One region of the Bradyrhizobium sp. 45 genome, then DNA from elsewhere that is predicted to be linked to it. Evidence: riboswitches for the same ligand, from Rfam matches in the RefSeq annotation. Region 1 holds a riboswitch; each other region holds the start of a gene.
What was found. A riboswitch is a leader RNA that binds a small molecule or an ion and turns the genes downstream of it on or off. The one in region 1 is predicted to bind cobalamin.
Positions count from the first base shown of each region.

Region 1 (3,477 bases):
GAACGCGACGTCTCGATTGAAATGACGTCGGCATCCATTGCTGCGATCGCATCGATGATTTCGTTGAACTCGGAATAACACATGTGAGTATGGATCTGAGTTCCGTCGGCGACCACGGAGGAGCAAAGGCGGAAGCTGTCCACCGCCCAATCGAGATAGTTCTTCCACTGCGATTTGCGTAGCGGCAATCCCTCCCGCAACGCAGCCTCGTCGATCTGGATCATGGTCGCTCCAGCCGCCTCAAGGTCGATGACCTCATCTCGGATCGCGAGAGCGATCTGTCGGCATGTCTCGCGCCGCGAGATGTCGTCACGGACAAACGACCAGTTAAGGATGGTCACCGGTCCGGTCAGCATAGCCTTGACGGGTTTTTTGGTCAGAGACTGCGCATAGCGCCACCATTCAACGGTCATGGGCTTCGGCCGGGAGACATCTCCGAACAGGATAGGCGGACGAACGTACCGCGAGCCATAAGACTGAACCCAGCCATGCTTGGTGAAAGCGAAGCCCAACAGCTGCTCGGCAAAGTATTGAACCATGTCATTGCGCTCGAACTCACCGTGTACGAGCACGTCCAGGCCGATATCTTCCTGCCACTTCACGGTACGGGCTGTCTCCGCTTTCAGAAGCTGCTCGTACTGCGTGTCATTCAACGTTCCCCGCGCATGAGCCGCGCGCGCATTCCGGACATCGGCCGTTTGCGGGAAGGATCCGATGGTTGTCGTTGGAAACATCGGCAAAGCGAACGCGACGCGCTGGACGTCGGCACGCTGGGTGAACGCACTGCGACGGCGAAGCATGCTATGGTCGATCGCGGCGATTCGTCCGGCGACATTCGCATTGTGGATCTCGGGCGATGTTTCGCGGGTGACGGCTGCCTCCTCCGAAAGCGCAAGTTCATCGGCCACCTCGGCAGCATGGCCGGCCAGCGCTTTGCCCAATATCGAAAGTTCCTTGATCTTCTGAACTGAGAACGCCAGCCATGTCTTCAGATTGGGATCGAGATCGGTCTCTAGCTCAATGTCGATCGGAACATGAAGCAGCGAGCAGGAAGGAGCAATCTGAACACGGTGCCTGCCCAATTTTTGGACCATAGGAGCAAGTTGGTCGAGCAGCGCCGGAAGATTGGAGCGCCACACGTTCCGACCATCAACGACGCCTAGTGAGACCACGAGATCTCTACGGGTTGTGGCGACAATTGCGTCCAACTGGTCAGGTGCCCGAACCAGATCCACATGAAGCCCGGCAACGGGCAAGGCCAAGGTTGTTTCAAGATTGTCGCCGATAGCCCCGAAATATGTGGCCAGCATGATTTTAAGGGCCGGCACAAGCTTTGCGAAATGAGCATAGGCCCGGCGGACAGCCGCCCGCGATGCTTCGTCGACGTCCATCACTAGGCATGGCTCGTCCAGCTGAACCCATTCAGCACCGCGCGAGGATAGTTCGCGGAGAACATCGACATAGACTGGGAGGAGCCGATCGAGCAGCGACAGCGGATTGAATGCGGGATTTGCGCTTTTGCCAAGCTTCAGGAAAGTGACTGGGCCAACTAGGACGGGGCGCGTTTGGTAGCCGAGGCTTTTTGCCTCCTCATATTCCTCGATCGGCTTTCGAGAGGAATACTTAAAGATCTGATCCCGGTGAAATTCCGGCACCATGTAGTGGTAGTTGGTATCGAACCACTTCGTCATTTCCTGTGCGGCTACGCCAGGCCCATGCTGAGCGTGACCACCGTCCTGAGCGCCACGCGCCATGGTGAAGTAGGTCTTGAGCGACACAGGACCTTCGGTCCAGCCGTAGACGTCGGGAATGGCGCCGACCATTAGGCTGGTATCGAGCACATGATCGTAAAACGAGAAGTCATTCGAAGGAATGACGGTCGCACCGCGGGATTTCTGCCGTGCCCAATTAGCGGCACGAAGTCCACTCCCCGCCTCGAGGAGCTCGGCTTCGCTGGAGTTTCCCGCCCAGTAGCTCTCGAGCGCGACTTTGAGTTCGCGTCGTGGGCCGATGCGTGACGTCCCCAGTGTGGCAACGGGAAGCGAAAGAAAAGACATAGCTCAGACCCCATGATTGGGGCAAAGGCCATGGCGGACGCATGCAGCGAATATCGCGTGAGCGACAGCTGCTTGGCGCACACCGGGACACCCCGCCCGTGGACGATATATTGTCGAGGCAGGTCTCCTGGCTCGCGGGTCGTCGCTGCTGTCCGGCCTTCCCGAAGCCGCATGGCTTCAGTGACTTCGTTGGACAGCGGCTCGCCGCTTACAGTTGCGGGGGCAGCGCCGGCATTGCACCGGCTTCCCTCTTAGCTCCGGATCAAACGAATCCGAAGACCACGACGACTGGCATTAGGCGCACGAGGATCGATCCGTCAACCTACTAAGTGTCGCCGCGATATTGCCCAAGCGATTGCGAGCTGTACCAGCTAGGGCACAACGGTCTTACTCCCGGCCTGGTAACAACGCCTAGATCTGTGGAGCCTCCGCTTGTGAATGCGTCCGTCAACACCCGCTTGGCGTACTCGGATGAGCCAACGCAAGCAGAACGAACGCGATCGCGCTTCGACATCTGCGTGATCGCGACAAATCCGGTCTTTTGCAGCTTCTCGAACTCGCCCGCGAGGACGTTTGCGATCATCCTCGGCCGGCATCCGCTTGATCACAGCGCCATGAGGCTCCTTAGGAATTGTCAAGGCCGGATTGCTCCAGGATCAAACGGATGATCAGGCCGGACTGCCTGTGTTCGGCGGACCCCGCGACGAGCCGTGAGCTCGATCGCTCCGTCGCGTTGGTCAAGATGATCTCCTTCGGTGTGCCAAGCACTTACGTGCTGAGCGACTTTGGCCGCGCCTTCGTTGTTTCCGTCGCCGCTGGCGAGTAGTGCAGCCTGGACGTTGGCCTGCGCGGCATCGCAGGAACAGTTCCGGACGTCAGGATGCACGCTGACTTGCGGAAGCCTTCTGGACGCGGGCTGCTTATGTTGTCTTAGACGGGACACAGGTGTCAGGCACCGGACAGACCACAGCGCATTGCGGCGTGTCGGAATGGCCCTCGCACTCCGTACACTTTTTTGCATCGATAACGTAAATGTCGCGCTTGAGGCTGATCGCCGCGTTGGGACACTCGAACTCACATGCCCCACAAACGGTACATTGCGAAGCGACGATCTTGTAAGCCATGCCTTCCGACTCCTTAGGCGAGCGATGCCATTGGCGATCCCTTTCAAATGCCGTGCCAAGGACAGGCGCGCTCAATGATGGGCAACTTGCCCAATGGTGCTGTGCGGGGTCTGAGACCATGTTGCATCTGCGACAGCATGGGCCGCTTCAATATCAAGCCGTGCGAGCCCTCGGGCCCCTACTCCGATAGCCAGTCGCGACTCGACTGCTGCGAGCTTCCGTCGGTTTGTCTGGCATGGCAGCGCGGGGCCAAGCGACGCTCGACGATTCCCGAAACCGGCGGCGCGAGTAGAAGC
Region 1 is NZ_JADPIX010000046.1:31,046-34,522, reverse strand. Features, by position in the region: gene metE (5-methyltetrahydropteroyltriglutamate--homocysteine S-methyltransferase) at 1-2,057, opposite strand, end outside; cobalamin riboswitch at 2,157-2,356, opposite strand; gene IVB42_RS06470 (hypothetical protein) at 2,722-2,883, shown strand; gene IVB42_RS06465 (4Fe-4S binding protein) at 2,978-3,181, opposite strand.

Region 2 (3,477 bases), on a different contig from region 1:
ACTTTGCCTCCGGCGGTGCGGCAATCTCGGTGCTCGCGCGTGAGCTGGGCTCCAGCCTGGAGGTCGTCGACGCCGGCACGCTGGCGCAGGGGGAGATGGCTGGAATCATGACCGACAAGCCGCGCAGCGGTACGCGCGATTTCAGCGTCGAAGCTGCGCTCACCCCCACGGAGCTGGCATTTGCGTTCGAAGCCGGCCGACGTGCGGTGACGCGCGCACAGGCCGGGCAGCCCGATCTTCTGATCTTCGGCGAGATGGGCATCGGCAACACCACGACATCGGCGGCGATCGCGGCCGGCTTGCTCGGCGTGAGCGCCGCGGAGGTCGCGGGCAGCGGTACCGGCATCGACGCGGCCGGCCGTGTGCACAAGGCGCGGGTGATCGACGCTGCAATCGCACGCCATGACATTGCGGGCGCTGCGCCCGAAAAGATCCTGTGCGCCGTCGGCGGTCTCGAGATCGCCGCCATCTGCGGTGCCGTTATCGCGGCTGCACAGCACCGCATCCCCGTGTTGATCGACGGCTTCATCGTGTCGGTCGCGGCGCTGGCGGCGGTGCGGCTCAACCCTTCGTGCCAGCTGTTCCTGCTGGCCTCGCACCAGTCGGCGGAGCAGGGGCATCGGCTGGTGCTGCGCGCGCTGAACGTGCAGCCGCTGATCAGCCTGGATCTCAGGCTCGGCGAAGGATCGGGCGCGGCCATCGCGCTGCCGCTGGTGCGGTCGGCCTGCGCGCTCCACAACGGCATGGCGACCTTTGCGCAGGCCAATGTGCCTGATCGTCCGGCCTGATCAAATCGTCCGCTGATTGACGGAGACGACGCGCCAGCCGGTCGCGAGGCGGTCAATCCTGGTCAGCGACAGCGGATCGATCATGAAGCGCAGGGCCGCTTGTGGCGTCAGGTCGAGCGCGATGCACAGCGCCGCCCGGATCGTGCCGGAATGCACGACGAGCGTTGCGGCCCCGGTGCCGATCTTCGACAAACCCAGGCGGACCCGCGCGACCTGTTCCTCAAAGCTTTCGCCGCCGGGCGGCCGTCCGCGCGCCAGATCGCTCCAGAACCGTGCATAGGCCTCGCCACCGGTCGCGGCGAGTTCGTCATGCCGACGGCCGGTCCAGTCGCCAAAGTCTTGCTCGCTGAATTCGTCCAGCTGCAGCGGCTCGAGCCCCAGCGCGCGGGCCGTTTCGACGGTGCGCCGCGACGGGCTCGCATAGCTCGCGGCGTCCCGTGGCAGGCGCTGCCGCAGTGCCTCCAGCTGCGCCCGAGCGCCGAGATCGGCCGGTGCGTCGGCCGCATGGATCGTCCCCGCGACGCCATCGACGGGCGCGTGCCGTATCAGCCAGAGGAAGGTCTCGCCTCCCATGCTTATCTCCAAGGAAACTGGTCGTTGTGGCAATAACGCCGCAACTGGCACATTGACTCTGTCTGGATCGTAATCCTAGATGCTCGCGACGGTTTCCCCGAGAGGGGATGAAAAGGGAATGCGGTGCGGGGAGTTTGTCCCCAATGCCGTGGCTGCCCCCGCAACTGTAAGCGGCGAATCTTGCGTCACGAGCCACTGGGTATCTCGGTCCCGGGAAGGCGATGCAAGGTACTGACCCGCGAGCCAGGAGACCTGCCGTCAGCCGTGGTCACACGCGAAGATGTCGGTCGGGGAGTACAGACATTCGGCTTCATCGGAAGGCTGCAAGCCGGACGATGGGACCCTGGTTCGCGGTGACGTGCCACTGACGTCACTCCGAGGTCCAAGACCGTGTATTCCCTTCGTATCGTACGACCACGCCGTTTCCTACTGGCATCCGCCGCTCTCACATCTTTCGTCGCCATCGACATGCCAGCGGCCTTGGCGCAGCAGGCCCGCGAGCCACTGCCGCCCGTCGAGGTGTCGGCGCCACAATCCCGCAGGCAGTCCAGCCCGGCCGGACGGGACGCGCAGAGCTCACGCCGCGCAGCAGCGCGCCGGCCGGGGACTGCATCCGCAGTGCCCAAGCCCGTCGTGCCGACCACGGCGGCACAGACGCCGCTCAACACCAATGCCGTCGCCGAAAGCGCTTCGCGCCTCGACCTGACCGTGCGAGAAACACCCGCGACCGTGGAGGTGATCTCGGCCGCAACCATGCGCGAGCAGGGCTACCGCACAGTCTCCGACGTCGCGCAGGGAGCGGTGGGCGTCACAGCCGGCGACAATCCGGCCGAGCCTTCGGCTTTCTCCATGCGCGGCTTCACCAACAGCCAGATCAACACGCTCTACAACGGCATCAAGATCGGTCCGCAGAACATGACCTCGCGGATCATGGACACGGCCAATCTGGAGGCTGTCGAATTCCTGAAGGGTCCGGCATCACTGATGTCAGGCGAGGGCGCCGCCGGCGGCGCGATCAACTTCGTCACCAAGCAGCCGCACACCGGTCCGATCCGGAACGAGGCGGATTTCTCCTGGGACTCGCTGAACTCGTTCCGGGCGCATTACGGCTCGGGCGGCAGCACCAATGTGCAGGGGCTGGACTACCGCTTCGACGTCAGCCGTTCCTCGCTCAACGGCTTTGCCGACGACACCAACACCAAGACGGTCGATGTCTCCGGCCAGCTCAACTACCGCATCTCCGACAGCCTCAAGGTCTGGGGCGCGATCGAGTATCGCGAAGATCGCTCGAAAGCCTATTGGGGTGCGCCGCTGGTGCCGATTGCCTTCAGCGGCTCGCATGCGACGACGGGGATCGTTTCCGGCAATTACGTCTCGAACTACAACAAAACCGATCTCGGTGCGGTCACGATCGACGACCGCACCTTCAATACCAACTACAACGTCCTCGACAACAAGAACGTGGCGAAGGAGGTGTGGCTGCGCGGCGGTTTCGAGCTGAATCTGGCGCCCGACCTGACGCTGAAAAGTCAAGCCTATGCTTACGGAGCTGAGCGCACATGGTTCAACAATGAGATCGAGGCGTTCAATTCCGGGACCAACATGGTCGATCGTGAGCGCTTCTATGTCGCGCACAGCCAACGCTTGGTCGGCAACGTCACCGATTTGATCTGGGATGCGAATATCGCCGGCTTTGACAACCGTTTGGTCACGACGCTTTCCTCAAGCTACCTTGATTTCGTGAGGCCGGGCGCCGCAAATTTCCCCGGCGATTCCGTTCCGCTGGTCGATCCGCCTCGCGGCTATTACGGCCTGCTCACCATTCAGCAGCAGACCGCGCGCATCGACAATGAGGCGCTGTCATTCGAGGACCGGCTGAAGTTCACGCGCAGCTTTGCGCTGGTCGGCGGCCTGCGCGTCGAGCATATCGGGCTCGACCGCAATTCGACCGACAAGTTCGGTCTGGAGAAGGCGAACTTCCCGTTCTCGCAATCCTGGGTCCCGACCACGGGCCGTATCGGCTACACCTGGGAAGCCGTACCGGGCCTGACCTTTTTCAGCCAATACGCCACCGGCGCCGACATCTCGGCCAACAACATCTTCCTGCTCAATCCGA
Region 2 is NZ_JADPIX010000143.1:509,040-512,516, forward strand. Features, by position in the region: gene cobT (nicotinate-nucleotide--dimethylbenzimidazole phosphoribosyltransferase) at 1-788, shown strand, start outside; gene IVB42_RS34895 (histidine phosphatase family protein) at 789-1,361, opposite strand; cobalamin riboswitch at 1,434-1,636, shown strand; gene IVB42_RS34900 (TonB-dependent receptor) at 1,752-3,477, shown strand, end outside.
Region 2: another riboswitch for cobalamin. It lies ahead of IVB42_RS34900 (TonB-dependent receptor); the one in region 1 lies ahead of metE (5-methyltetrahydropteroyltriglutamate--homocysteine S-methyltransferase).

Region 3 (3,477 bases), on a different contig from region 1:
GTGCGGCTCGACGCCGGCGGCGAGCGCCTGGAGTGCCTGGGCGCGGCCGATCTCGCCGCCGTCAACGGTGACGGCTGCATTGTTCGACATGTTCTGCGGCTTGAACGGGACCACGCGCAGGCCGCGTCGCACAAAGGCGCGTGCGAGGCCGGCAACGATGAGCGACTTGCCCACGTCCGAGCCGGCTCCCTGGATCATCAATGCGCGCGCCATCGCGAGTTTCTTAGAACTCGACGCCGGCTTGCGCCTTGATGCCGGAGCGGAACGGATGCTTGACCAGCGTCATCTCGGTGACGAGATCGGCGATCTCGATCAGCTCGTCCTTGGCGTTGCGGCCGGTGAGCACGACATGCGTCATCGGCGGCTTTGAGGTCACCAGGAAATCGACAACTTCGGCGATGTCGAGATAGTCGTAGCGCAGCGCGATGTTGATCTCATCGAGCACGACCATGCGGAGATTCTGGTCGAGGATCAGCTCCTTGGCCTTCTCCCAGCCGGCGCGCGCGGCGGCGATGTCGCGGGCGCGGTCCTGCGTCTCCCAGGTAAAACCCTCGCCCATGGCGTGGAATTGGCAGAGGTCGCCGAAATGGCCGGTCAGCATGCGGCGCTCGCCGGTGTCCCAGGCGCCCTTGATGAACTGCACGACCGCGCAGGGGAAGCCATGGGCGACGCAGCGGACGATCATGCCGAAGGCCGAGGAGGACTTGCCCTTGCCGGCGCCGGTGTGGACGATGATCAGGCCCTTTTCGCCGCTCTTGGTCGCCATGATCTTGTCGCGGGCGACCTTCTTCTTCGCCATTTTCGAGGCGTGACGGGCGTCGGTTTCGTCGGCCGTCTGGGTATCCGGTTCGGGCGTCATCGGACGGGGTCCTTCGGCTTGACAAGAGGCGGTCGGGGGCAAATGGTGGCCCGGCGTTGGTTCCTGTCCTACGACAGGCGAAGAGGGAATGCGATAGGGTCCGAATCGGCAAGATTTGGTTCCAAAATGCAGCCGCCCCCGCGACCGTGACCGGAGAGATGCCCGAAGCCACTGACCCCTAGGGGATCGGGAAGGCGGGGATCGAAGGGGAAACCCTGCTCCGCAAGCCGGGAGACCTGCCAACGCGGACGATTTTGGACCGGCGGACGGGGTGTTCCGCGACGGGGAAACGGGCCTTCGCAAGAACGGTTCGTGGGCCTCATCGCTTCCCGCTGTTTATTCTGGAAGAAGCGATGACCGTCACACTTCATGTCTGCATTACCTGCCGCGCCGGCCAGACACTTGGCGAAGGCGAGACGACGCCCGGCAAGCGCCTGCATGGCGCGATCCTCGAGGCCGGCGTGCCCGACGGCGTCAGCGTGGTTCCCGTCGAATGCCTGTCTGCATGCAACCAGGGTTGCTCCGTCGCGCTCAGCGCGCCCGGCCGCTGGTCCTATGTCTATGGCCGTCTGTCGGATGCGAATGCGAGCGATGTGGTCGCGGGCGCCGCGGCCTATGCGGCCGCGCCCGACGGCCTCGTGCCCTGGCGCAGCCGCCCGGAGATATTCCGCAAGCAATCGCTTGCCCGCATTCCCCCCATTTCCCCCTTGGCCGTCGTGCCGGAGGCCGCCGAATGAATTCGCTCGCAAAAGTCCCGGTCACGGTCGTCACGGGCTTTCTCGGCTCCGGCAAGACCACGCTGATCCAGCATCTGCTTTCCAATGCCAACGGCAAGAAGCTCGCGGTGCTCGTCAACGAGTTCGGCAGCGAGGGCGTCGATGGCGAGATTCTGAAATCCTGCGCCGATGCGAATTGCCCGGAAGAGAACATCATCGAGCTCGCCAATGGCTGCATCTGCTGCACCGTCGCCGACGATTTTATTCCGACCATGGAGAAGCTGCTGTCGCGGGCCGTCAAGCCCGATCACATCCTGATCGAGACCTCGGGCCTGGCGCTGCCCAAGCCGTTGCTCAAGGCGTTCGATTGGCCGGAGATCCGTTCGCGCATCACGGTCGACGGCGTGATCGCGCTGGCCGACGCCGAAGCTGTCGCCGCCGGCCGTTTTGCGCCCGACCCTGACGCCGTCGAAGCGCAGCGCGCGGCGGACGGCAATCTCGACCATGAGACGCCACTGTCGGAAGTGTTTGAGGACCAGATCGCCTGCGCCGACATCGTGCTGCTGACCAAGGCCGATCTTGCGGGCGCGGCAGGCCTCGAAGCAACCAAGGCGGCGATCACCGCCGAGATGTCGCGCCGCGTGCCGATGCTGGCGATCACCGACGGCGCGATCGACGCGCGCCTCATCCTCGGCCTCGGTGCTGCCGCCGAGAACGATCTCGCCGCGCGTCCCTCGCATCACGACGGCGAAGAGGATCACGAGCACGACGATTTTGCGTCCGTCGTGATCGATCTTCCTGAGGTCACCGATATCGAAGCGCTGGTTGCATCCGTTCAGCGTCTGGCGCGCGAGCAGAATGTGCTGCGCGTCAAGGGTTACATCGCGGTGCAAGGCAAGCCGATGCGCCTCTTGCTGCAAGCGGTCGGCGAGCGCGTGCGCCACCAGTTCGACAAGCCCTGGGGCGCGGGTGCGAGGCAGTCAAAGCTGGTCGTGATCGGCGAGCACGGCGATATCGACGAGGCCGCGATCAAGGCGGGACTCGGTCTTTCAGGATCCGGTATCTGATGCACGTCGTCTTCCGCGAGAGCCGCGGTCTCGAGGAGACCGCGATACCAAGAGACATTGGCCAGGACCCGGCCGATCTCGTGGTGCTCTCGTATTCGGATTCCGATCTTGCCGCGTTCGCGGCCGGCTGGCGCCGTGGCCGCGACAGCCTGCCGTCGCTGCGGCTCGTCAATCTCGCAGAACTTCGTCATCCGCTCTCGGTCGACACCTATGTCGAACGCACGCTTGCGCACGCGCGCGGCATTCTCGTGCGTTTGATCGGCGGGGAATCCTATTGGCCGTATGGGCTCGCGGCCCTGCAGCAGCTGGCGAAGGAGCGCGGCATCGTGCTGGCCGTGCTGCCGGCCGACGGCCGCGACGATACGCGGCTGGACGCGTATTCGACCCTGCCGGTCTCGACGTTGCGGCGGCTCAAGGTGCTCTGCGACACCGGCGGCCCCGTCCCATCGCAAGCCGCGATCGCGCAGCTTGCGCTGGCCTCCGGACTCTATGCGGGGCCAGTTATCGGCGAGATGACAGTGCCCGAGATGGGCTTTTACGACCCCGCGCGCGGCGTCGTCGCCGCGCCGACGTCGGGTGAGGGCAGGCCGCGCGCGCTCGTGACCTTCTATCGCTCCTATCTCACCGCTGCCGACACCGGCCCGGTCGATGCCCTGATCGCCGCATTGCGCGAGAAGGGATTCGACGTGTTTGGTGTGTTCGTCACCTCGCTGAAAGCCGCGGGGGTCGCGGATTGGTTGCGGGTGCATCTTGCGCAAAATCCTGCGGCCGCGATCGTCAATGCGACGGCGTTCTCGGCGATGGGCGACGACGGCACGACGCCGTTCGATGCCGC
Region 3 is NZ_JADPIX010000143.1:492,757-496,233, forward strand. Features, by position in the region: gene IVB42_RS34805 (cobyric acid synthase) at 1-213, opposite strand, end outside; gene cobO (cob(I)yrinic acid a,c-diamide adenosyltransferase) at 224-859, opposite strand; cobalamin riboswitch at 900-1,118, shown strand; gene IVB42_RS34815 (DUF1636 domain-containing protein) at 1,213-1,596, shown strand; gene cobW (cobalamin biosynthesis protein CobW) at 1,593-2,642, shown strand; gene cobN (cobaltochelatase subunit CobN) at 2,642-3,477, shown strand, end outside.
Region 3: another riboswitch for cobalamin. It lies ahead of IVB42_RS34815 (DUF1636 domain-containing protein); the one in region 1 lies ahead of metE (5-methyltetrahydropteroyltriglutamate--homocysteine S-methyltransferase).

Region 4 (3,477 bases), on a different contig from region 1:
GCGCCTTGCAGGCGTCGTGCTCAATCGCGTTGCCAGCCCGCGCCACGAAGCCCTCGTGCGGCGCGCGCTGCTGGATGCCGGCATCGCCGTGTTCGGCGCGTTGCCGCGCCATGCGGAGATCAGCCTGCCGAAACGGCATCTCGGACTGGTCCAGGCCGAGGAGCAGGCGGAGATCGGCAAGCTGATCGACGAGGCCGCGCGCTTCGTTGCCGAGCATGTCGATCTCGACGCGGTGCTGCGTTCGGCGGCCACCTGGTCGCCGCAACCTGCCGCAAGCGGCGTCAACGTGACGCCCCCCGGCCAGCGCATTGCGCTTGCCCGTGATGCCGCGTTCTCCTTCGTCTATCCGCACATGCTGGAAGCGTGGCGCGCGGCGGGTGCGGAGATCTCGACATTCTCGCCGCTCGCCGATGAAGCCCCTGATCCGGTCGCCGATGTGTGCTGGCTGCCTGGCGGCTATCCCGAGCTGCAGGCCGGCAGGATCGCGGCCAATGCGCGCTTCCGCAGCGGATTGCGCGCCTTCGCCGAGACGCGCCCGGTGCACGGCGAATGCGGGGGCTATATGGTGCTGGGCACCGCTTTGACCGACGCCGATGGCATCAGCCACGAGATGACGGGCCTGCTCGGCTTGGAGACGAGCTTTGCCAAGCGCCGCATGCATCTGGGCTATCGTCTGGCCGAGCTCGCCGCGCCGATGCCGGGTCATCAGGCGGGTGCACGCCTGCGTGGCCATGAATTCCACTATTCGACCATAGTCGCGCAGCCCGACACGGCGCTGGCGGTCGTGCACGACGCGACAGGTGCGGTCATTGCCGAGACCGGCTCGCGGCGGGGACAAGCTACCGGCACGTTCTTCCATCTGATCGCGGAGGACCGGTGAGCGGTTTTGTCTCCTTTGTCTCCGCCGGGCCCGGCGATCCCGAGCTGCTCACGCTCAAGGGTGCAGCGCGGCTGCGCGAGGCCGACGTTGTGCTCTATGACGATCTTGCTTCAGGCGCGATCCTCGATCTGGCCCGGCCCGGCGCCAATCTCGTCGCGGTGGGAAAGCGGGCAGGGCGGGCCTCGACCAAGCAGCACCATGTCAACCGCCTGCTGGTCGACTATGCCGTGACAGGCGCGCGCGTGGTCCGGTTGAAGTCGGGCGATGCCGGCATCTTTGGCCGGCTCGAGGAGGAGCTCGAGACGCTGCGTGAAGCGGGCATCGGCTACGAGATCATTCCCGGCGTCACCTCGGCCTGTGTCGCCGCCGCGCAAGCCGGCATTCCGCTGACCCGGCGTCACACCTCGCGCCGCGTGCAGTTCGTGACCGGGGCGGACGTCACCGGCGAGCTGCCGCCAGATCTCAATTGGGCGGCGCTGGCCGATCCGGAGGCGACGACCGTGGTCTATATGGGCCGCCGGACGTTTCCGGCGTTGGTCGTCAAATTGATCGAGCACGGGCTCGCCCCAACCACGCCGGCGTTGTTTGCCGAATCGCTCGGCCGTCCCGATGAGCGGCTGGTCCGCACCACCATTTCGGAACTTGCAGAGCAGCTTGCGCGGGAGGGAGCGGCCTCCACGGCGGCCGTCATCCTGTTCGGCGCGCTGGCGGGGAATTATCCGTCATGACCGCCTCGTCCGCCCGTCGCCCCTTGACGCCCGGCCGGCGAAAGAGGCACACAGGAGACGCATGGTGCTCGACGCGGCGCAAAGCGCCGGAGCATAATCGGGAATGGGGATGGGCGGACCCAGTTGCGGCGCCCAAAACCCCAGCCGCCCCCGCGACTGTAAGCGGTGAGGGACTTCGATCAGCCACTGGGCCGCGAGGCCCGGGAAGGCCGGAGACTCCCAGTGAACCGCGAGCCAGGAGACCGGCCGTGCATGTTTTGAGGCCAAGGCCGTCGGGTGTGACGGCAAGAAGGATCTGAGCCATGCATATCGAACCCGGACTAGTCTCGGACGCCAAGCTCGTATTGAGTTACGCAACCGGCATCGCTGTCGGCGGTGTTGCCCTGAAGCTCGCGGCTGAGACCGTGCGCGAGCAGGGCATCACGTCGTTCGCGGCGCGGACGCTCGCCACCACGGGACTTGTGTTTATCTTCTTCGAGATCCTGCCGCACTTCCCGGTCGGCGTCTCCGAAGTGCACTTCATCCTCGGCTCGACCTTGTTCCTGCTGTTTGGCGCGGCGCCTGCGGCCTTCGGCCTCGCGTTTGGCCTGCTGTTCCAGGGCATCTTCTTCGAGCCGCCCGACCTGCCGCAATATGGCATGAACGTCACCACGCTATTGGTGCCGCTGTTCGGAATCCAGGCGATCGCCACGCGGATCATTTCGAGCAACACGGCCTATGTCGATCTGAAGTACCGCCAGGCGCTGGCGCTTTCGACGACCTATCAGGCGGGCGTCATCGCCTGGGTGGCGTTCTGGGCGATTTATGGCTCCGGCTTCGGCGCGACCAACCTCGCCAACATCGCGACCTTCGCGGCGTCCTATGCGCTGGTCATCGTGATCGAGCCGCTCGCCGATCTCGGCGTGCTCGCGCTGGCGAAGTCGTTGCGCGGCGTCACCGCGCCCGGCCTCGTCACGCCGCGTTTGCACAACGCGGCCTAGAGACAAGCGAACGGGCGGCCATGATGGCCGCCCTTCGCAGCCACGATGCTCACGCTCTCTCTGATAGGCATCGGTTGCGGCGATCCCGAGCAGCTGACGCGCGCCGCGATTACTGCCATCGACGCGGCCGATCTCGTCCTGATCCCGCGCAAGGGGACTACAAAATCCGATCTCGCCGATCTCAGGCGGACGATCTGCGCGGATGCGCTCACCAGCGACAGGACGCGTATTGCCGAGTTCGATCTGCCCGTGCGGGACGCCGCTGAAGCGGACTATCGCAAGGGCGTGGACGATTGGCATGATGCCGTGGCCGCCGTCTGGTCGCAGACGATCGGGGATCATCTCGAAGGCGAAGGCAAGGTCGCGCTGTTGATCTGGGGCGATCCCTCGCTTTACGATTCCTCGCTGCGTATCGCGCGGCGGCTCGATCCCTTGCCGACAATCGAAGTCGTGCCCGGCATCACCTCGATCCAGACGCTGTGCGCGGCGCATGCGATGCCGCTCAACGACATCGGCGAGCCGTTTCTGATCACGACCGGACGCCGCTTGCGCGATGGCGGTTGGCCGGCAGGTGTCGACACCGTGGTGGTGATGCTCGACGGCGGCACGGCATTCCAGTCGCTTGATCCGGCGGGCCTGCACATCTGGTGGGGGGCCTATCTCGGCATGCCCGATCAGATCGTGATGTCCGGCGCGCTGGCCGAGATCGGCCCGCGCATCGTCGCCGTGCGGCAAGAGGCGCGCGAACGGCACGGCTGGATCATGGACAGTTACATCCTCAAGCGCAGGCCGTGAGGCAAGCGAGGCAGCATGCTCCCCGAATGGGTCACCCAACAATGCCCCGATATCTCCGCAGTCCACCGCGAGGCGGCGGTGGCGCGGCAGGCGC
Region 4 is NZ_JADPIX010000143.1:505,377-508,853, forward strand. Features, by position in the region: gene IVB42_RS34870 (cobyrinate a,c-diamide synthase) at 1-880, shown strand, start outside; gene cobA (uroporphyrinogen-III C-methyltransferase) at 877-1,608, shown strand; cobalamin riboswitch at 1,654-1,874, shown strand; gene IVB42_RS34880 (energy-coupling factor ABC transporter permease) at 1,911-2,588, shown strand; gene cobF (precorrin-6A synthase (deacetylating)) at 2,634-3,383, shown strand; gene cobT (nicotinate-nucleotide--dimethylbenzimidazole phosphoribosyltransferase) at 3,399-3,477, shown strand, end outside.
Region 4: another riboswitch for cobalamin. It lies ahead of IVB42_RS34880 (energy-coupling factor ABC transporter permease); the one in region 1 lies ahead of metE (5-methyltetrahydropteroyltriglutamate--homocysteine S-methyltransferase).